DNA from 4 places in the Exiguobacterium sp. s50 genome. Region 3 is predicted to be linked to each of the others. Evidence: predicted binding sites of a transcription regulator. Region 3 holds the regulator's gene; each other region holds the start of a gene.
What was found. Region 3 encodes Rex, which represses fermentation and respiration genes when NADH is low (regulators of the CRP and FNR family bind a similar motif). Its sites were predicted from a motif close to TTGTGAAATATTTCACAA; they were not measured.

Region 1 (5,839 bases), on a different contig from region 3:
TTTTCGACCCATTACCACGAGTTGACCGTGCTCGAAGACACAATTCCAGCCCTTGAGAACGTGCACGTCCGTGCCATTGAACGGGACGGACGTGTCGTCTTCCTGCATGAAGTTCATCCGGGACGGGCCGACAAATCGTACGGGATTCACGTCGCCGAACTCGCTGATTTGCCGCCTGATTTGATTGAACGGGCGCGAACGATTTTGTCTGAGCTCGAGACAGAACCGAAACCGGCACGGGCAGCTGTAGAACAGCCGGCTCCGGCTGAACCTGTGGCCCAACTGTCACTATTTGAGGCGGAAGACGACATCAAACGACAACTGCTCGACCTGGATTTGCTGGCGATGAACCCCATTGAGGCGATGCAGGCGCTCTATGCGCTCCAACAATCCGCGAAGAAGGGGTGAGTCAATGGGAATCATTCAAGAGTTACCGGAACAACTGGCCAACCGAATCGCTGCCGGGGAAGTCGTCGAACGCCCAGCCTCGGTCGTGAAAGAGCTCGTCGAGAATGCGATTGACGCCGGTGCCACGAAAATCGAAGTCGATTTGGAGGAAGCCGGGATACGTCTCATTAAAGTCCGGGATAACGGGCATGGTTTTTATGAAGAGGACGCCCCGCGTGCTTTTTTACGTCATGCGACGAGCAAAATCCGGGACGAGCACGACTTGTTCCGGATTCGCACACTCGGCTTCCGTGGGGAGGCCTTAGCGTCTATCGCCTCAGTGAGTCATGTGACATTGAAGTCACGCCGAACTGAAGAGGACGGATTTGAGATGACGCTCCAAGGGGGTGTCGTTACGGCGCAAACACCGGCCGCCGCAAACGTCGGAACAGAGATAGCGGTCAGTCAATTGTTCTACAATACACCGGCCCGCCTCAAATACTTGAAGACGTCGGCGACCGAACTCGCGAGCATCACCGATACGTTGAACCGGATCGCCTTGTCCCACCCGGAAGTTCGCCTCACGGCGTTCCATGAAGACAAGGAACTCCTGCGGACGAGTGGGAATGGCGACATCAAGCAAGTCATGCTCGCCATTTATGGGCGTCAAGTTGCAGCGCAAATCGTCACCGCGTCGAGCAAGACGAACGACTATAGTTTGAGCGCCCATCTCGTCCGGCCTGAAGTGACGCGTTCGAACAAGCAGTACGTGACGCTCATCTTGAACGGTCGGAGCATCAAGAACTTTGCGTTGACCCAAAGTGTACTCGAGGGCTACCATACGTTACTCCCGATTGGTCGTTATCCGATTGCCGTCCTCGAAGTGAACATGGACCCGATGTTGATTGACGTCAACGTCCATCCGACAAAACGGGAGGTCCGACTCTCGAAAGAGAAAGAGCTGTGCCAGTTGATTCGCGAGACGGTCCAACTGACACTCCGGGAACAGCGTTTAATCCCGTCGGTCAAACCGAAAGAGCGACCGGTCAATCGGACCGAACAAGAGCGACTTGATTTCACGGTCGAACGGACACCTGTCACGGATGAACCGCCGACGTGGAACTATCCGATTCCACGTGAGCCTGTCACGTCACCGAGTCGATGGTCACCGACCCCGCTCGTCAATGAAGCGCCTGCACCGACCGACCCGATTGTCGAATCAGACGCAATTGAGACGAAAGGAGAGCGGTTGCCGCCGCTCGACGTCATCGGCCAATTGCATGCGAGCTATATCGTCTGCGGCGCCGAGGACGGCATGTATGTCATCGACCAACACGCGGCTCAGGAACGGATCAAATACGAATTGTTTTATGAGCAACTCGGGAATCCAGACAAAGAGTATCAATTGTTGCTGCTCCCGCTCACACTCGAGTTCACGCAAGAAGAGACGCTCGCGATTGAAGAAGTCGCTCCGCTCTTGAAAGAAGCGGGGCTCGATTTGGAGCCGTTCGGTGGCAACACGTTCCTCATCCGAGAGATTCCGACGTGGTACCCGCAGCATGATTTGGAAGGGACGGTCCGCGATTTGATTGAGATGGCGATTCGGGACCGCTCTGTCAATCTCGCCAAATATCGGGAAGACGCGTCAATCTTGATGGCGTGCAAGCGGTCGATTAAAGCGAACCATCCATTGAACCATGAGATGATGCGGCAATTGCTGCATGACCTCAATCAGACGACGTCCCCGTATACGTGTCCGCACGGGCGACCGATTTTGGTGAAATGGAGTACGTACGAACTTGAGAAGTTGTTCAAACGGGTTATGTGACACGCTTGTAATCTTTTTTTAATCGGCTGTAACGTTTATGTCCGGGTGCCTATGGGAACAATATACACATGTCACTCAACGCATCGAGGTTGAGAGGTGGCTTTTTCACTGCCTCACCCTCAAGATGTAGACATGATCGATAAACCAGTAGGGGGAAAAGATTATGGCAGACACGCTTAAAGTAACGAAACGAGAATTACGACCACGTTCGGTCCGCGCAAACTTGCGTAAAGAAGGTAAAGTACTAGGTGTCGTCTACGGCTATAAAGTCGAGAGCACACCAGTAGCATTCGAGGAGATGGCACTTCGCAAAATTCTCCGCGACCACGGTGACAACGCGCTAATCGAGTTGAACATTGACGGCAAGAAAGTAAACACGCTCGTTCACGGGACTGAAGTTGACCCGTTCACGAACGAATACAAGCACGTCGAGTTCATGGCCGTGAAGATGGACGAAGCGACGGAAGTCGAAGCGGACGTCACACTCGTCGGTGACGCGAAAGGTGTCAAAGAAGGCGGCTTCTTGGCGCAAACGCTCTATAAAGTTACAGTATCGGCGACACCGGCTAACATTCCGGAACGCATTGAACTCGATGTTTCTGGACTCGGTATCGGTGACTCGGTCACGGTAGCTGACATTCCAGAGAACAAAGACTATGACATCGTCTCGGATGGCGAGCTTCAAATCGCATCTGTGAACGAGCCGGTCTCTCTTGAAGAGCTCGAGGCAGACACAGACACAACGACAGAAAGTGAAGCCGAAGCAACTGAAGAAGAGTCGGCTGAGGCATCATCTGAAGAGTCTGAAGAGAAGTCTGCAGACAAAGAATAAGCTGTATCGAACGACCCTTTGCGAAGGGTCGTTTTTTTCGTCACAAATCCGACAAATGTAAACGATTACGATGTGAAAAATATGTCAACACGGTCCAAGGTCGATTGCAATTTATTGGATTCGGGCTTATATTGTTAATGATTTCACATGTTCGTTCTTATTATATGGGTTCATTCAAACAGAAAGAAGGGTTTGTGACATGGCATCAATGGAAATCCATGCACTCGAATCATTACGAAAAAAAGCTCAGGCATCTTCGCAAATGATTCATTATCGGCCAATGGAATACTTTTTACGGGCAATGCTCGCGGGGATCTTTATCGGATTCGCTTCAATCTTCACACTTAAAGTTGTCAACGGGATGTACTTGATCGATTCGCCGTTCACGACACTCATCGGTGGGTTCTCATTCGGGATCGCGCTTGTCATGATCATCTACGGCGGAGCCGAACTGTTCACGGGGAACACAATGTATTTCACGACCTCGACGTTACGCGGCTATACGACGCTCAGCGACACGATGCTCGTCTGGTTACTTTGTTTCGTCGGGAACGCGCTCGGTGGCGTCTTGTTCGCCTTGTTGCTCGCCCCGACCGGCGTCATCCAAGAACTCGGGATGGACAACTGGCTGTTCTCGGTCGTCGAGAGCAAGATGCATCATACGACGGTCGAGATTTTCTTCCGTGCCATCTTCTGTAACTGGATGGTCTGTCTCGCGATTTTCTTACCAAAACAGATGAAAAATGAGTTCGCTCAAATCTTCTCGATGATTTTCCTCGTCGCCGTCTTCTTCGCGTCAGGATTTGATCACGTCATCGCCAACTTCGTCTTGTTTGCGCTCACGCTGGTCGTCCCACACCCTGAGGCGATTAGCTTTGCCGGCGCCATCCACAACTTGATTCCGGCCACGTTCGGTAACATCATCGGCGGTGCCTTGTTCATGGGTGCGATTTATACGTGGTTGAACGCGAAAGGCTTGCGCGAAGCCCAAGAGTCAGAGGAAAAAGAAGAAGTTGAATTAAAAATCGTGAAACCGGCTAAAGAATTATAAGTTTGATCACTTGAAAGAACGGTCGAGTCCATATGCGGGCTCGGCTGTTTTTGCGTTTATATCACAACCAACGCTCACAATTTAGACTCCACATCTCCATGCTCAAACATGACATAATCTATATATGGAATTGAATCGAGTTATGAACTCGATTCTTATCAATATATAGTGAGGTGATGCGGAGTGAACATGCTCCAGCTTTATGAAGATGTCTGTGTTCTCCCAGATCAAGATCTCGTACAAGAGAACGCCAACGTCGACGGGAAATCACCACTTGGCAAACTGGCACGATTATCCTCGGAAGTATCGAAACAGCTGTCGACAATGTACTTGTTGTCAGAGCGGACACGTCAGGCCGTCGCAGACAACTTTTTGTACATCCATGACGCCGACTATTACGTGACGGGATCGACGACGTGTTGTCAAATCCCGCTCGGCGAGTTGCTGACGAACGGATTTCATACCGGACACGGAACGATTCGACCACCCCAGGACATCCGTTCGGCGATGGCACTCGCTTCGATCATTCTTCAAGCGAATCAGAATATGCAACACGGGGGTCAAGCGTTCCCGATGTTCGATGTCGATTTAGCGCCATACGTCGAAAAGACGTATGAACGTCAACTCGAGCGGCTCAAGAAGCTTCCGGTCGAATGGTCGACCGAGCAACTTCTCGAAGTCGCTGAGACCGAGACAATCACAGCGACGTATCAAGCGTGTGAGGCGTTCATTCATAACGCTAATTCGATGCATTCGCGAGGAGGCGGCCAAGTGCCATTCGTCTCCATCAACTATGGGACCGACACGAGCCGTTGGGGTCGAATTTTCATCCGCGAGTTATTGCATGCGACCGAACGAGGGCTCGGTAACGGGGAGACGCCGATTTTCCCGATTCAAATCTTTAAAGTAAAAGAGGGTGTCAACTTTCATGAAACCGACCCGAACGTCGACTTGTTCCGACTCGCCTGTCGCGTGACGGGCAAGCGTCTATTCCCGAACTTCTCCTTCGTCGATGCCCCGTTCAACTTGCAATATTATGATGGGAGTCATGACTCAGAAGTGGCTTATATGGGGTGTCGGACACGAGTGATGGGGAATCGTCACGGCGCCGAGACGTCGATCGGACGAGGCAATTTATCGTTCTCGACCTTGAACTTGGTCAAGATGGCGCTCGTCGCTTCGGACATCCATACATTTTATGAGACGCTCGACGCCTACGTCGACGTCGCCATCGATCAATTGCTCGAACGGTACGACTATCAAGCGAAGCGTCATGCCGACGAATTCCGCTTCCTTTACGCTCAACACGTCTGGAGGGGCAGCGAGAGACTCCAACCGGAAGAAGAGCTACGGGATGTACTGAAGCAAGGGACGTTGTCCGTCGGTTTCATCGGTCTCGCCGAAGCGCTACGCGTGCTCACAGGCGGCACGCATGCCGATTCACGGGAAGCGGAACGTCTCGGACTCGATATCGTCACTCATTTACGTGATCGGATGAGACAGGCGGCAGAGCAGCACGATTTAAATTTTTCGCTCTTGGCCACGCCGGCCGAAGGATTGTCTGGGAAGTTCGTATTGAAGGACCAGCAGGCGTTCGGGATGATCGAGGGTGTCACCGACCGCGCCTTTTATACGAACTCGTTTCATGTGCCGGTATACCAGTCAGTGTCGATTCGTGACAAGATTCGGTTGGAGGCACCGTACCATGCGCTCTGTGACGCGGGTCATATCACTTATGTCG
Region 2 (5,839 bases), on a different contig from region 3:
GCAGATAATCGAGCAATCGTCCAAGGGAGCTGCTATCGCTTCACGGTACTGACGAGCCAACTGATTCGGATGGAATACGCGGAAGATGGAGTGTTCGAGGACCGGCCGACCCAAGTCGTCTTTAACCGGGCGTTCGCAGTCCCGGAGTTTCGCGTGATCGAGGATGAGACGGAACTGCAAATCATCACGGAGCACGTCCACCTCTATTACACGAAAGGGCCGTTCGCGCCGAACACGCTCTACGTCGATGTGAAAGGGAACTTCAGTACGTACTATAGCCGCTATACATTTAACGGACCGGAGCGGACGTTGAAAGGGACGGCGCGCACGCTCGACCATGTCGACGGGGCGACGGAACTCGGTGAGGGCATCGCCTCAAAACAAGGATATGCCGTCATCGATGATTCCGATTCGTTCATCATGACCGAGGACCGTTTTGTGGAACCGAGACGGAAACACATCCATGACTTGTACTACTTCGGATATGGACATGAATATAAGCAGGCGCTGCGTGACTTCTATCAACTGACAGGCCCGACGCCGCTGTTGCCACGAAAAGCGCTCGGCAACTGGTGGAGCCGCTATTGGCGCTACGACGAGACGGAATATAAAGAACTCATGCGTCGGTTTAAGACAGAAGACATCCCGTTCTCGGTCAGCGTCATCGACATGGATTGGCACGTCACCGATGTCCCCGAAGAATACGGGAGCGGATGGACGGGTTATTCATGGAATAAAAACCTGTTCCCGGACCCGAAAGGCTTCTTGACGTGGCTCAAACAAGAGAGTCTGCTCGCCACGTTGAACTTGCACCCGGCGGACGGCGTGCGTGCCTTCGAAGATCAGTATACGGCGATGGCCGAGGCGATGGGCATCGACCCGTCCCAGGGTGACCGCATTCCGTTCGACTTCTCTGATAAGCGCTTCATTCAAGCTTATTTCGAGCAGATGCACCATCCGCATGAAGTCGACGGCGTCGATTTTTGGTGGATTGACTGGCAACAAGGCTCGACCTCGAAAATGGAGGGGCTCGACCCGCTCTGGATGTTAAATCACTATCATGCGGCCGACATCGCCCGTGACGGCAACCGTCCGCTCATCTTCTCCCGTTACGCCGGGCCGGGCAGCCATCGGTATCCGGTCGGTTTTTCGGGCGACACGTTGATTTCGTGGGCGTCCCTGGCCTTCCAACCATACTTTACAGCGACGGCGGCCAATATCGGCTATGGCTGGTGGAGTCATGACATCGGCGGCCATTATCGTGGGTCGAAAGATGATGAACTCGCCGCGCGCTGGGTCGCATTCGGTGTATTCAGCCCGATTATGCGACTGCACTCGACATTGAGTACGTTCAACGGCAAGGAGCCGTGGCGCTTCGGTCTCGAGGCGGAACGGTCGATGAAGACGTTCCTGCGTCTGCGCCATCAATTGATTCCATATACCTATACGATGAACTGGCGAAATCATGTCGGCGCCTTGCCGCTCGTCTTACCGATGTATTACGAGCACCCGGACGAAGACGCGGCATATGAGGTGCCGAATGAGTATTACTTCGGCAGTGAACTCATCGTCTCCCCAATCGTCGAACCGATGAATCGACAGCTCCACGTGGCGGCGACGAACGTCTGGCTACCGAAAGGCGACTGGTTCGACTTCTTCACGGGTCATCGCTACAGCGGAGACAAATCGGTTCGCATGTTCCGTGGGCTCGAAGATCAGGCGGTGTTCGCCAAAGCCGGGGCGATCATCCCGATGGCACCACACCATTCGGGTCGAAACGATACCGACAACCCGGCCGATTTGGAAGTGCTCATCTTCCCAGGCGCCTCGAACACGTTCACGCTCTATGAAGACAATGGGAAGGACCGTGGCTATGAGACGGGAGCCTACGCCGAGACGACGTTCACGCTCGATTGGGAGGAACGGAGCCTTCATATCCAAGTGACAGGTGACCGGTCTGTGTTACCGGTGGACCGCCATGTCACGTTGCTCCTTCGAGGGGTGACCGGGTCTGGTGAATACAAACGGGAGACACAGACGCTTCGCCTCGAGCTCGGACCGATCAGAGACGAGCTGACCGTGGAACTCCCGGTCGATGTGACGGCGAACGACCATCGTCTCGATCGGTTGTATCGCTTCTTGGACCGTGCGGAAATCTCATACGATTTAAAAGACCGGTTATACCGGTCAGCGGCGGCGAAGACGCGACTCGAAGCATGGCTGTTCGATTTACATGCGCTCGAACTCGATCGCGACCTGCAAGACGCGATCATGGAATTGATGCTCGACTGAATACTTTATTGTGACGAAGAGGGGCGGTTCATGCCCTTCTTTTTTTGTCAGAAAATCGTCGGATTTTGTAAGCGTTTTCAATAAGAGGTCGCTTTATACTTAAAAGAGAGGCAAGATGGATTGGAGGATGCGACATGAAACCAAAATGGACGGTGGACGATTTGAGACAGCTTGATGTGTTCGCCAAATGTGCCACACGAGAGCTCGAGGCGCTGTTGCCGCATGTCTATTGCCGCACGTATCGGAAAGGTCAACTCTTGTTCATAGAGGGCGATCCCCGGGAACGGGTCTATTTCTTGATTAGCGGTTATGTGAAGCTTGAACGTTGCAACGAGACGGCGACACATCAATATACGGACTACTTGAAACCGAAGCAGTTGTTCCCGTATCGCGGCTTGCTGACGGAACCGTACTATCAACATTCAGCCGAGGCGTTGACCGATATCGAGGTCATCTATATGCCGACCGATCGATTCGAACAACTCGTCTCGCGGAACGCATCGATGTTGCTCCACATCGTCGGACAGATGAACCGGATTCTCGATTTGCACGAGCGCCGTGTCCAGGACATCATCACACCGAGTGCGACCGACCGGGTGCTCAACACGATTCATTACTTGATTGAAGACCTCGGGGAGGCGGAAGCGACGGACGTTCGTGTCCGCTGCCCGTTCACGACGATTGAGATTTCGCGCTTGTCGGGCACGTCACGAGAGACCGTATCGAACATCTTGTCGCGGTTGCGAAAAGAAGACGTGCTTCAATTTGATGCGCGGGAATTGATGATCGGTCATCCTGAATATTTTGAACAGTCGCTGTGATGGCGCCGCGTGTGGGACGTGGCGTTTTTTGCATGTCTGAGGAAGCGAAGCGTTCGCCTTGCAAGGGTGCATCAGGTATAATTAGTGAGAATCCTCACAAAGAAAAAGTCTCCTGATTGATAGAAAGGATGAACGCAGTGAAACGACTGCAAGCTCTCGCTTTAGCAGAAAAACGCCATATCGTCGGACTCATCATCGCGGCAGTGATGATCGGGTTGTCGATTTTAGCTCAAGCCTATTTGATTGTCGACATTGTCGATCAAGTCTTTTTAAAAAATGCATCGTTTGAAAGCATCGTTCCGACGCTCGGGTGGCTCATCCTCGCGCTCGTCACACGAGCTGGTTTCGGCTATATGTCGGGGAGGATTGGAGCGAGCCTGTCAGAAAAGGCGAAACGAACACTCCGATTGCAATTGCTCGACCGCTATACGTCGAATCCGATTGAGACGTCACTATCCGGTCAATCCGGTAAAAAGGTGAGCGTGTTCATGGACGCGGTCGACGAAGTCGATGCCTACTTTAGCCAATATTGGCCGCAAGTCATTCAAACGTCGATTATTCCACTACTCATTCTCGTCGTCGTCTTCAGCCAACATTGGATTTCAGGCGTCATCATGATGGTGACGGCTCCATTCATCCCAATTTTCTTCATCATCATCGGGATTGCGACCCAGAAGAAGTCAGAACAGCAGATGGAGAAAATGAATCAGTTCTCCGGCAAGTTCTTGGACGTGTTGCAAGGATTAACGACGCTCAAACTATACGGTCGGACCGAGCGTGAGGCGCAAGCGATTGAAAAGAGCAGTCTCGATTTCCGCGACGCGACGATGGTCGTCTTGAAGACGGCGTTCCTGTCGGGTCTCATGCTCGAGTTCATCTCGATGCTCAGCACGGGCGTCGTCGCACTCGAAGTGGCGCTCCAAATGGTCGTCTGGGAGAACTTGACGTTCTTCTCCGGCTTTTTGATTCTCGTCTTGGCCCCGGAATACTATTTGGCCATCAAAGACCTCGGCGGTGCGTTCCACACCGGACGAGGCAGCATGGGGGCGGCCGACCGTATTTTCGAGGCGCTCGATGCACCGGATGAACGCTTGACCTGGGGCGACCGGACGTTGACGAGCCCGACACCCGACCTCGAGCTCGACGCCGTCTCGTTCGCCTATGAAGGTGGACGCTTTACGCTGCATCCATTAAGCGGTGTGATTCCTGCCGGTGCCCACGTGGCGCTCGTCGGGGCGAGCGGGTCCGGTAAGACGACCGTATTGAACGTGTTGTCCGGGCTCGTGAAACCGGACAGTGGACGTGTCCTCGTCGACGGAGAACCGCTCGAGACATACACCGATTCGTCATGGTATGACACGATTGGCTACATCTCACAAAATCCGTATTTGTTCGCCGGTACCGTCGCCGATAATATCGCCCTCGGGGAAACGGCCGACGAGATAAACATCCTTGAAGCCACGAATGCAGCCGGATTGAACGATGTCATCGCGCAATTGCCGAACGGCATTCATACCGAACTCGGTGAAGGCGGTTATGGATTGTCTGGAGGCGAACGGCAACGGCTCGCCTTGGCCCGCGCCTTCTTGAAACGACCGGGCATCATCTTGTTCGATGAACCGACGACAGGGCTCGATTTAGTGACGGAGCAAATCGTTCGGCGCTCGATTGAGGAGTTGTCGCGCGAGGCGACGCTTGTCACGGTCGCGCATCGCTTGCATACGATCAAGCAGGCGGACGCGATTTGGTTCATGGACGATGGGAAGCTCCTCGCCCAAGGTACGCATGACGAATTGCTCAGCGTTCCGCAATACGCTGACTTGTTCACGCTACAGAAAGGGGTGAGAGGATGAACTCACTTTGGACGATCACGAAATGGATGATGCGCGAGAAGAAGGATATCGTCCTCTCGATCTTTTTTGGGTACGTGGCCGGCATCGCGGCCGTCGCCTTGTTCGCGGCGAGCGGTTACCTCGTCTCACGGGCCGGTCTCGTACCGCCGCTCTATGCGCTCATGGTGCCTGTCGTTTTGATTAAATTGTTCGGTGTGATTCGGGCGAGTGCGCGTTATCAAGAGCGCCTTGCCTCGCACCGGGCGACGTTCACGATTTTGAGCGAGTTGCGGGTCCGGTTTTACCGCCAGCTCGAACCGCTCGTGCCGAGCATCTTTGCCAAGTATCGGAGCGGAGATTTGCTCGCTCGCGTCGTCGGTGACGTCGAGAGCTTGCAAAACTACTTTTTACGGGTATTCTATCCGCCGATTATCTTGGTGCTCGTCTTCTTGAGTACGATTTTTTTCGTCACGTATTTCTCGATGTGGGTCAGCCTCTGGATTTTGTTCGGTGTGTTCGTGACCGGCTTTTTGATTCCGGCGTTCTTCGCCCGAATCCGTGCCAAGCACGACCGCGAGCTTCGCGCCTTACGGGGTGACCTGTCGAGTGGGATGACAGAGATGATGTACGGATATCGCGATTTGTTGCTTCATCATCAACTTGGACGGACACGCGGCGAGCTGCTCGAACAGAGTGACCGTTACGCCGAAGCGCAGAAGCGGGATGTGACGAATCAGTTCTTCAACTCGTCACTCGTCGTGGCGGCATCCCTGCTCGTCTCGTGGGGTGTTCTTGCCATCGGGGCGTATCTCGTCGTCGACGGCGAGTTGAACGGCCTATTTTTGGCCATGCTCATCATGATGTCGCTCACCGCGTTTGAGAACGCGACACCGA
Region 3 (5,839 bases):
CAATTGTTCGCGCAAGTGATCTCGACGCATGAGGCGAAGTATGTGACGAACCGTGAGGAGACACTCACGTTCTATAAAGTGTTCGTCCGTGACGTCGATACGAACGAGTACGTGTTCTTTATCACGGAAGACGGCCTCAAGCTCGACTTCCATACACGCGGATTCCAGCCGCTACGTTATTTCTAACTGTTAAAAGGGAAGCCGGTCTCCACGTTGGAGACGGCTTCCCTTTTTTATACGTCCGGATGATGTTTGTTCTGTTTGTACCACATGTTCACCCGGCTCACGACGTAGACAATTAGTGCGAGCACCCACATGAGGAGCGTCGACTGATAGAAGTGTCCCCACACCGAGCCCGGGGCGTAAAAACTGTGCACGGTCACATCGACTGGCCAGACGACGAGGCGGATAAACAGGGTGCTCATAAGCAGGCCGCTCAACAAACTGATCACAATCCCGCTCCACGTCTGGATGATGAAGCCGATGACGACCGGCAAGAAATAAAACAGGAACGACGGAACGATCGTCGGTTCCCCGCGAATCAGCTCGGATACGAATTCCGTCCCCGTCGGCACGATATAGGCGAGACCGGTAAGAAAGGCGTGCATCCATTCGATTCGCATCGCACGGAATCGCATCATGAATGGAGCTCCTCCCATTCCGCGTACAGTGCCGTGATCGATTCTTTCGTCGCGTCGGACTCGGTCGACAGTTCCTGTGCCCGAGCGAAGTCGTTGAAGACGTCCGGTTCACACAACAGTTGCTCGATCTCCTCGAGGCGTGCCTCGTGTTGTTCGATCGTGAGCTCGATTTCCTCGATTCGTTGTTTCATCCGGCGTTCCTCGCGTTGCTGTTCCTTGTCGGCGCGCTGTTTCTTGACGATGACTTGTTTCGTCTCTTCGCGGGCGAGTCGGGCCAGCTCTTCGAGTTCTTCTTTCTTCTCGACGTAATACGAGTAATCGCCGAGGTACTCGTCGATCCCGTTCGGCGTGATCTCTAAGACGCGCGTCGCGAGCCGGTCGATGAAGTAACGGTCATGCGAGACGAATAGGATCGTGCCCGGATAGTCGACGAGGGCGTTCTCGAGAATCATCTTCGAGTCGAGGTCCAAGTGGTTCGTCGGTTCATCCAAGATGAGCAAGTTCGGTTGTTCGAGCTTCAGTTTCGCGAGCGTCAAACGGGCCCGCTCTCCACCCGACAGTTCATGGACGCGCTTCATGACGTCGTCGCCGCTGAACAGGAACTGGCCTAGCAGGCTCCGCACTTCTTGCTCGCGCATGAGCGGCCAGTCGTTCCAAATCTCATCGATGACGCGGTTGGCGTCCGACAAGTTCTGTTGCTCCTGGTCATAGTAGCCGATCTCGACGCCGGTGCCGTAGCGGATGTCCCCTTGAAGGGCCGGCTGTTGTTTCGTCAACACTTTCAAAAGCGTCGATTTGCCGACCCCGTTCGGGCCGACGAGGGCGACCGATTCGCCGCGCTGCAATTGGAAGCGGAGCTGCTGGGCAATCGGTTCCTCATAGCCGATGGCGAGGTCGCTCCCGCTCAACACGTCGTTCCCGCTTTGGCGCTTGATCGAGAACGAGAGGACGGCACTGCGCTCATCACCGTCCGGCGCTTCCATCCGGTCGACTTTCTCGAGACGCTTGCGGACACTCTGGGCCCGCTTCGTCGTCGTCGCCCGGGCGATGTTACGCTGGATGAAGTCCTGCATTTTGGCGATTTCTTCTTGTTGCGACTCGAACTGCTTCTTCTCTTGCTCGTAGATGGCGGCCTTCTGTTCGAGATACTTCGTATAGTTGCCGACGAAGCGACGGCTCCGGTGGCGTGACAGCTCATAGACGACCGAGACGACGCGGTCGAGGAAGTAGCGGTCGTGGGAGACGATGAGGACGGCGCCTTTATAGCCGCTCAAATACTTCTCGAGCCAGCCGAGCGTCTCAATATCCAAGTGGTTCGTCGGCTCATCCAGGATGAGCAGGTCCGGACTTTGGAGCAGCATTTTCGCGAGGGCGAGGCGCGTCCGTTGTCCGCCGGAGAGCGTGTCGATGCGGCGTTCGAAATCGTCCGGATAGAAACGCATCCCGTGAAGAACGGAGCGGATTGTTGCCTCGTATTGATAGCCGCCGCGGTCTTTGAACGTATGCTGTTCTTCATCGTAAGACGACAGCAGGCGCTCATAGGCGGCCGGGTCGTTCAAAATGCGCTCTGAACCCATGTCTTGCTCCATGCGGCGCAGCGTCTTTTCTTGTTCGATTAAATCAATGAAGACAGTAAGCATCTCATTCCAAATTGTCTCGTTGGATTCGAGTCCTGAATCTTGGGCCAGGTAGCCGATGGTGACGTCTTTTGGCTTCATGATGTCGCCCGAGTCGTAGTTGTATTCCCCGGCGATGACTTTGAGCAATGTCGACTTGCCGGCACCGTTACGGCCGACAAGCGCGACGCGTTCGCCTTCTTGAATTTCGAGTTTGACGTTCTCTAAAATCGGCTCGACGCCGAATGATTTCGATAAGTTATTGACTTGCAGTAGGATCAAGTGAAAAAACCCCTTTCTCTCTATTTAGTATACTTTATTTCTTCCCCTTTTCAGGTATATTCATTGAGTGGTCATGTGAATTCGTTTACAATCAAGGTGTATGAAATTAGATTCGTTTGAAACGCGTCGTAAAAAGGAGGCTCTTTCCGTTGAGTCAAAACGAACCAAAGATTCCGCAAGCGACAGCCAAACGGTTGCCACTATACTATCGGTTTATCCAAAGCCTACATTCATCAGGAAAACAGCGTGTCTCTTCTGCTGAACTGAGCGAGGCGGTCAAGGTCGATTCGGCCACGATCCGTCGCGATTTCTCGTACTTCGGTGCGCTCGGTAAAAAGGGATATGGCTATAACGTACAGTATCTGTTAGACTTTTTCCGTAAGACACTGAATCAGGACGAGATTACGAACGTCGCCTTAGTCGGGGTTGGTCATCTTGGGACAGCTTTCGTCAACTATAACTTCCTTAAAAACAATAACACACATATCGTCGTCGGGTTCGACGCAGACGAGACAAAAGTCGGCACGACGATGTCCGGTGTCCCGATTCATCACGTGGATGAGATGGAACAGATCATGAAACAAAACAAGATTGACGTCGCCATCTTAACGGTGCCGTCTACCTATGCGCAGCCTGTCGCGGATGACTTGGTCCGCTTCGGCATCAAAGGCATCTTGAACTTCACGCCGGCCCGTCTTACGGTGCCGGACACGGTCCGCGTCCATCACATCGACTTGTCGATCGAACTCCAGTCGCTCATTTACTTTATGCAACACTATCCATCTGCTGAGGGGGTCCATCAATAATGGAATTACTATCATCGTTGCTCGTCGTCGGTATTCCAGGAGGCGCAAGTATCTTCATTATCGCCATCGTCGCGCTCATCATCTTCGGGCCGAAGAAATTGCCTGAATTCGGACGCGCCGCTGGTCAAACGCTCCGTGAGTTCAAAAATGCCACGAACGGCATGATGAACGAACATGACGAGAAAGATAAGAAAGAACTTGAGAAGAAAGAGCAGTAATCATGAATCATCAACCTGATCAAGAGCGGGCGCTGTCCGATCACTTGACAGAGCTGCGGAGACGACTGATGCTGTCGGCATTTGTCGTCTTTGCCTTCTTTTTGATCGCTTTGCCGAGTGTCAAATACGTGCTCGCCTATCTGCAGGCGGACCTCGTCGAACGAGGGCTCGAACTGAACGCCTTTGGGGTCGCGGACCCGCTCATGATTTACTTGAACTTGGCGCTCGTCATCGGGCTCGTCGCATCCGGTCCGTTTCTACTGTATCAACTGTGGGCGTTCGTCGCACCTGGTCTGCATCCGAACGAGCGGAAAGCGACGCTCGCCTATATCCCGATCATCTTCATCTTGTTCCTGATCGGTCTCGCGTTCGCCTATTATTGGTTGTTCCCGCTCGTCCTCGATATCTCGACGGACCTCGGGCAAGACCTCGGGCTAACGCAAATCATCGGGGCGTCGAACTACTTCACGTTCTTGCTGCAACTGACCATCCCATTCGGACTGTTGTTCCAGTTGCCGGTCGTGACGATGTTCTTGACGCGCATCGGTGTCGTGACGCCGTACTTCTTATCAAAAATTCGGAAGTATGCGTACTTCGCCTTGTTCGTCATCGCCGCGTTCATCACGCCGCCGGATTTGACGTCGCATCTCATGGTGTCATTGCCGCTCTTCTTCTTGTATGAAATCAGCTTATCGATTTCACGCATCACGTACCGGGGCGTGCTCCGTCGTGAGAAAGAGGCGATGGTGAAAGAGCAGATGGATTTGATGAAACAAATGAATGAGAAGTGAGCATCGTTCCTTAACGGGACGGTGCTTTTTTGTTGTCACAGTGGGTGTTCAAACTTTCGACATATTTACGTGAAAAAGTGAGCAAAAGGATTGTCAAACCTTCTTGTGAAATAGTACACTAAGTTCAGAAAGCGAATGTGATATTTATCACAAACACTAACTTGCCTAACACTCAAAGGAGAGACAACCATATGAAAATCGCAGTCATCGGATGTACACACGCAGGAACAGCAGCCGTCAAAGGATTACTCGCCAAGCACGACAATCTCGATATCACGGTGTATGAGCGGAACGACAACGTCAGCTTCCTCTCGTGTGGGATCGCCCTTCACGTCGGTGGTGTCGTCAAACGTGCGGAAGAGCTTTTCTATGCGTCACCGACAGAGCTCGAAGAACTCGGCGCGACGATGCGCATGAAGCACGACGTATTGAACATCGACACGGAAGCGAAGACGGTCCATGCGAAAAACCTCGACACGGGAGAAGACGTCTATGACACGTTCGACCGTTTGATCGTCACGACTGGTTCATGGCCGATCGTCCCGACGCTTCCTGGCATCGAGATGACTGGGATTGAGCTCTGCAAAAACTATGGCCACGCCCAACGCATCATCGAGCGGGCAAAAGACGCGACGAACATCGCCGTCATCGGTGCCGGCTATATCGGCGTCGAGCTCGTCGAAGCGTTCGAAGTGTACGGCAAACACGTCACGTTCATCGATAGCGCCGACCGCATCTTGAACAAGTACCTCGACAAGTCGTTCACGGATCAACTTGAAGCGGACATGACGTCACGTGGCATCGACCTCGAGCTCGGCCAGACGGTCGAAGCGTTCCGCGGGACAGATGGAAACGTCACGCACGTCGTGACCGATAAAGGTGAGTTCGAGGCTGACCTCGTCATCCTCTGTGTCGGCTTCCGCCCGAACACGGGACTCCTTCAAGGCCAAGTCGACATGCTCGGCAACGGCGCCATCATCGTCGACGAGTATATGCGCACGAGCAACCCGGACGTCTTCGCCGCTGGTGACAGCTGTGCCGTCTATTACAACCCGGCGCGCACACACGCCTACATCCCGCTCGCGACGAATGCCGTCCGCATGGGAACGCTCGTCGCTGAGAACTTGATTGCACCGCGTGTCCGTTATCAAGGGACGCAAGGAACGTCAGGTCTCCGTCTCTACGATTGGAACATTGCTTCATCAGGTCTCACGGAAGAAGCGGCCGGCCTGTTCGGTCTTGACGTCGAGAGCGTCATGATTGAGGATGCGTACCGTCCGGAGTTCATGCCGACAGCGGAACCGGTTCAGTTCAAACTCGTCTATGAAGTCGGCACACACCGCGTCGTCGGAGGACAAGTCCTCTCGAAAGCGGACATGACGCAAGCGGTCAACACGTTGTCGCTCGCCATCCAAAACGAGATGACGGTTGAAGAGCTTGCCTATGTCGACTTCTTCTTCCAACCGCACTACAACAAGCCATGGC
Region 4 (5,839 bases), on a different contig from region 3:
TATGTATGAAGAAATGCGTCGTGCTGGAACGCCGGATTACACTTTGACGTTCGGGAATTATCTTGGTGGCACACCGTTCATCTTGTCGATTGGGGTTGCTGTCACGGCGATGGTATTCTTCAGTTTTTGGATTTGGTATCGCGACTTCCAAGGCCGTGGGACGTTCATGATGCGCCTATTGCTCATGCCGCAACAACGGATGCTCGTCTTCGGTGCGAAGCTAGTGACGATGATGTTGATGATCCTTGGCTTGTTCTCCGTCCAGTGGATTGCGCTCAAACTCCAGTACATAGCGTTTTCGAGTTGGTTGGACTCGCAAATGATTCCGATGAGTGGCTCCTTCGAACAGGCCATCGGCTACGATGGGGCGCTTTCGGTCATGTTCCCGGCGTCACTGTTCAACTTCTTTGTCCATCAAGTATTAATTGCCCTCGCCGTCTTATTCATCTTCGCATTTGTGTTGATTGAACGGAGCCTGTGGCAACGGACGGTGTGGGCGCCGTTCCTCGCCTTATTGATGATTGGGGTTGTCGTAGTTGTGCCGATGATTGGGTTCTTTATCATTGAGAACTATCTGTTCATGGAAGAGACGCTGGCCGTCTTCACTCTTATTTTAGTGATTTGGTTTATTGGGGTCATTTGGATCGGACATCGTCAGTTGACGAAGAAATTAAGTGTGTGAGGTGAGCAGATGAAACGAATGTGGAATGTGGCCGCGCTCGGTGCGGTCGTCATCATCGGGCTCGGTACGTTCGCCATTGATTCGAAAGCATCAACGGCGGAGTGGGTGCTCGATGTCAAAACAAATGAAAGTGTATGGGAAAATCAAAAGATACAAGCCTTTTATGAAACTGAGGATGAGGTCCAGGAACGGTTTGAAATCACCAGGTCTGGTAGCGAAGTGACGACCCATTTAAATTACGTCGAAGAAGCGCTTAAACAACGCGAACGGGTCAATCCTACGATGCGAAAGTTCTATCGTCAAATGACAAACCTTAGTTTCACCCAATCGTTACGCACGAAAGAGGAGTATGTCGGCATCGGACAAAAAGGAAACGATGAAATCGTTCTTTTCCGAACCGAAGGCAACGACATTGCCACGACAACGTTCCCGTCAAATGTCAGCGGTGCAGTGGAAGTCATGGAAGGGAACTGGCACGGCATATTCGTTCAAGATGGTCGTGTTCATTTGATTTATCGTGACGGTTATGACAGACAGGCAGCAACAAAAATCGCCGTATTTGATGAAGGGGCGGCTGAAATCACCCTTGAAGAAATCTCAATAGAAGACGGCTTTATTTCTAGTGTTGTCGGAACATCTAGGTTTTACGATGAGAACCGGATGACCATCGCAGCCGATAATCGTTTCCTCCCGGTACGTCTTGGGACATACGAAACGATAACCGAAGATGGTCAGACGTACACGAACGAGACGGAACGTCCAGGCGTGTATGCCTATGACACCGAAGAGAAGCGTGTCGTCGAGTTAAAAGCTGAAGGGGATATGTGGGGCGCAACCGTCTATGAGGATCAATTAATCGTCTTGCAGGAAGATGGGACCGAATTCGTTGTCGACTTGAAGACAGGGAAGCAATCGACGCGACAAGTCATCGATGGTTCGGTCGGTACGACTTGGTATGTCGATAACCAACTGTATCATATTCGCCCGACGAAAGATGGGGCCGTTATCGACGTCTATCAAGATGGGAAAGCCATCTCGAGCGCCGTCGTGAAGGCGACGAACGATGCGGCAAAGGCATTGTTATCCAATACGAAATATTATGTACAATAACAAATAACCGAGAGGCAGCCGCCTCTCGGTTATTTTGATGGTTTCGGGACGATGACCCCGTCTTCTAAATCGAGCAACATGTCGATCAGTTCTGCACAGAACTCTGGGAACTGATCGAGGAACGCACCCGGACCGACCTCATCGGTGAAGTCGATATACAGGTCCGATACGTTACCGGCCATTTTCGCCGGAAGAGCGAGGAACGCCGACCCGAAACGCCAGCTGCCTCGGATATCGAGCAGCTTGCCGAGCATGATGTCACCGACCTCACGTTTTTCCGGGAGATTGACGCGATACGTCTCTTTCGTCTCCCAGTCGCGCAGTCCTTCCTCGGTCACTTCAAAAACCGAGCAACGTGGGACTGCCAAGCCACGGAGCGCGTGATACAAGGCCGGGGACATGTCGGCTTTTTGATCTGCCAAGTAGCGGCCGTGCGGTGTCATCCCTTCCTCGTCCGTCTCGAAGAAGACGGCCCAGTCGATGAACAGGTCGCGGAATAGCTCGGCGTCTTTCAACTGCCATGTGCCTTCCGAGGCGATCTCTTGAATATAGTTCGTCCAATGTGTGCTGCGCGCGAGCGCGGCTTGCTCATACAACTTTTTCAGCTCGGCCAGCAATTCGGACTCTTCTACAAGCAAAGGGAATGGAATTACTTTCCGGTCTTTTTTCATCGGCGCGGTCCTCGTTTGTTCGCAGGACGCTTCACGACCGGCGGTTTATCTTCGATCCGTTTCTCGATGACATCGCCACGATAAATCTCGAGTTCTTTCAATTCCACGCCTAGCTGGCGAGCGAACGATTTCAAGTGCGTCAAGTCTTCATCCGTCACGAGCGAGAGCACGGTCCCGGCCGCATTCCCGCGTGCCGTCCGGCCCGAGCGGTGAATGAAGTCATCAATCGATTCTGGCAAATCGAAGTGGACGACGTGCGTCACTTCTTCGATGTCGAGACCACGGGCCGCGAGACCCGTCGTGATGAGAAGTGGATAGTCGCCTTTCCGGAATTCACGGAGCGTCTCCACGCGTTCGCGTTTCCCTTTTAGGCTGTCGAGCATCCGGTAATTCACTTTCATTTTATCGAGTTCGCCTCTGAGTGGTGGCAAGAATGAGCGGTTGTTGATGAAAGCGAGCGCTTTGACGCCGTTGACATGTGACAAACGACGAAGCAATTCCGGCTTATAGCGGCGTGTCGTCAACATATAGCCGTACGTCACTTGACTGCTCACAGCTCGTTCGATTTTCACGTGTGCCGGCTCCTTCAAGAACGGGGCAGCCCATGCTTGAAGCGTGTCTGTGAGCGTTGCCGAGACGAGGGCGATTTGATGTTCGTGCGCCGTGTGCTTGATGATGCGTTCGGCGGCTTCTGTCAATCCGCTATCGATGATTTGGTCGGCTTCATCGAGGACGATCGTGTGCGTCTCATGAAGCTTCAATTTTTTCTTGTCGATCAGTTCGACGAGTCGGCCTGGTGTCCCGACAATCAAATGGGGCTTTTTCTTCAAGCGATCGATTTGACGTTTCAATTCGACACCACCGATAAATGAAGCGATGCGGACATCACCTTTCTCAGTGAAGCGTTGCGCGACCGTCTGAATCTGCATGACGAGCTCACGTGTCGGCGCGACGATGACGACTTGAATCCGGTCGTTCGAGGTGTCGATTTTTTCAATGGCGGGTAACAAATAAGCAAGCGTCTTCCCGGTACCTGTCGGCGCTTCGATCGTGACGTCTTTTCCGTCAAGAAGAAGCGGGAAGGCTTCGGCTTGGACCGGCATTGGTTCAGTAAAGCCAAGGCGATCCCAGGCTTCGTTAATAAATGGTTTTGTAAAGTTCATATCAATTCTCCTTATCGTGGGGCAAAAACAAAGGAAGCATAAGCGCTCCCTGTCTTAGATATAGCGAACATGTTCAGTATCTTGGTCGAATGAAGAACGGAGTGTCTGTGTGAACGTCTGTCCGTCCTCGATGAGTTTGATGTGCACATCGATTTGGTCAGCCGACGCCTCGACGCCTTCGACGGTGAAGCCTTGATACACACGATACTGCAATTCTTTCGTCAACCGTTCGTATGAAGCGAGCTCTGGATACGTCGCTGCCACGTCAATCGGGCGCGAGATGAGAGCAACGAGCAAGTTATCGCGGTAGTCGATGAAATCCTCGTTTTCGATGTCGTCGTCAAACCGAATCCAAAAACCTGCGTCTTCAAATTCTGTGATAAATCCATCACGTTGTTCACCGTTCGCTTCTACTTTAAGGGAGATGCGGTCACCGGCTTTCAAGTCGTGATCAGCTGTCAATAATTCGTACGTCATGGGAAGAACCCCTTCCTCTTCTACAATGTTCTGCCTTCATTGTGTCCGATGTAAGGCAAAAATTCAAGTTCTATCCCTGAGTCGTGATATACATCACACTAAAAACTGTACAAATCGTCACATCCGAATTCAGATGATACAGAATCGACTTGAATTGCGTCGTGACGTGATTTATCTGTTTCATAGTTAATGAGAAATACGTTATAACAGAATTTAAAGCGCTTACAAAAACGGCTTCACGCCAACGTTCATGAGATTGTTACAACTTTCACAAGAATGTAAAACATAATGTTCACGTTTTCACGTACACTCAACTTATAGAAAGCACGCAGTTATCTCAACTATGAGGAGTGACCCACAATGGCAACCGAAATTAAATCAGCCTGGTCAGGATTTGTACCTGGGCAGTGGACGAACGAAGTGAACGTCGGTGAGTTTATCCGTTTGAACCGACATGAGTACACAGGAGACGACCGTTTCCTCGTCGGACCGACCGAAGCGACGAATCGTCTTTGGGCACAAGTGATGGAATTGACGAAAGAAGAGCGGGAACGCGGTGGTGTTTGGGCCGTCGATCAAAACAACCCATCGACAATCGTCTCGCACGGACCGGGATACTTAAACAAAGAGCTCGAGAAAGTGGTCGGCGTTCAAACGGACGAGCCGTTCAAACGTTCGATTCATCCGAACGGTGGCATCCGAATGGTCGACGCTGCACTTGAATCGTATGGCTTCGAGCCGAACCCTGAAATCACAAAGATTTATTCGGAAATCCGCAAAACGCATAACCAAGGTGTCTTCGATGCGTATACACCTGAGATGCGAGCAGCACGGAAGTCAGGGATTATCACAGGACTTCCTGACGCTTACGGCCGTGGACGGATTATCGGCGACTACCGTCGCGTTGCCTTGTACGGGTTAGACTTCTTGATTGCCGCACGTAAAAAAGATTTGGCGAACCGTGGCGGTTTCTTATCAGAGGCAGATATTCGGACACGGGAAGAAATGTCTGAGCAGCTCCGGGCCCTCCAAGAGTTGAAACAACTCGGTGCGGCGTACGGGTTTGACCTCGGCCGTCCGGCGGAAAATACACAAGAGGCGTACCAATGGGTATACCTTGCATATCTCGCAGCCGTCAAAGAACAGAACGGCGCCGCCATGTCACTTGGACGTGTCTCGACATTCCTCGATGTATACGCAGAGCGTGATATCGAAGCAGGTCGTTTGACCGAGTCGGACGTTCAAGAAATCGTCGACCACTTCATCATGAAGCTTCGGATCGTCAAATTCTTGCGCACGCCTGACTACAACGAATTGTTCTCGGGTGACCCAACATGGGTGACCGAGTCAATCGGTGGGATGAGTGAGGATGGACGTTCGAACGTGACGAAGAGCTCGTTCCGCTTCTTGCATTCACTCTCGAACCTCGGGCCAGCACCAGAACCGAACTTGACGGTGCTTTGGTCGACGAAATTGCCAGAAGGCTTCAAACAATATTGTGCGAAGATGTCGATTGAGACGTCTGCCATCCAATATGAGAACGATGACCTCATGCTTCCAGAGTTCGGTGACGATTACGGCATCGCCTGCTGTGTGTCACCGATGAAAATCGGGAAACAGATGCAGTTCTTCGGAGCCCGCGCCAACATGGCGAAAGCACTCCTTTATAGCATGAACGGAGGCCGTGATGAGAAGAGCGGCGACCAAATCGCACCGGTTTGGGAGATGAACACCGA

Region 1: a site for Rex is predicted at 3,179-3,196, ahead of KNP68_RS11845 (formate/nitrite transporter family protein). Genes of this name have one in related genera too.
Region 2: a site for Rex is predicted at 3,196-3,213, ahead of cydD (thiol reductant ABC exporter subunit CydD). Genes of this name have one in related genera too.
Region 4: a site for Rex is predicted at 4,360-4,377, ahead of pflB (formate C-acetyltransferase). Genes of this name have one in related genera too.

Annotation. Positions count from the first base shown of each region.
Region 1 covers NZ_JACSLP010000008.1:18,702-24,540, forward strand. The annotation lists gene mutS (DNA mismatch repair protein MutS) at 1-408, shown strand, start outside; gene mutL (DNA mismatch repair endonuclease MutL) at 413-2,215, shown strand; gene KNP68_RS11840 (50S ribosomal protein L25/general stress protein Ctc) at 2,379-3,047, shown strand; gene KNP68_RS11845 (formate/nitrite transporter family protein) at 3,256-4,098, shown strand; gene KNP68_RS11850 (anaerobic ribonucleoside triphosphate reductase) at 4,288-5,839, shown strand, end outside.
Region 2 covers NZ_JACSLP010000002.1:114,749-120,587, forward strand. The annotation lists gene KNP68_RS02980 (glycoside hydrolase family 31 protein) at 1-2,292, shown strand, start outside; gene KNP68_RS02985 (Crp/Fnr family transcriptional regulator) at 2,427-3,113, shown strand; gene cydD (thiol reductant ABC exporter subunit CydD) at 3,242-4,966, shown strand; gene cydC (thiol reductant ABC exporter subunit CydC) at 4,963-5,839, shown strand, end outside.
Region 3 covers NZ_JACSLP010000010.1:60,895-66,733, reverse strand. The annotation lists gene KNP68_RS13215 (hypothetical protein) at 1-186, shown strand, start outside; gene KNP68_RS13210 (hypothetical protein) at 234-641, opposite strand; gene KNP68_RS13205 (ABC-F family ATP-binding cassette domain-containing protein) at 638-2,539, opposite strand; gene KNP68_RS13200 (redox-sensing transcriptional repressor Rex) at 2,689-3,345, shown strand; gene KNP68_RS13195 (twin-arginine translocase TatA/TatE family subunit) at 3,345-3,563, shown strand; gene tatC (twin-arginine translocase subunit TatC) at 3,566-4,354, shown strand; gene KNP68_RS13185 (FAD-dependent oxidoreductase) at 4,546-5,839, shown strand, end outside.
Region 4 covers NZ_JACSLP010000007.1:70,894-76,732, reverse strand. The annotation lists gene KNP68_RS11075 (hypothetical protein) at 1-682, shown strand, start outside; gene KNP68_RS11070 (hypothetical protein) at 692-1,792, shown strand; gene KNP68_RS11065 (hypothetical protein) at 1,822-2,463, opposite strand; gene KNP68_RS11060 (DEAD/DEAH box helicase) at 2,460-3,626, opposite strand; gene KNP68_RS11055 (hypothetical protein) at 3,681-4,103, opposite strand; gene pflB (formate C-acetyltransferase) at 4,464-5,839, shown strand, end outside.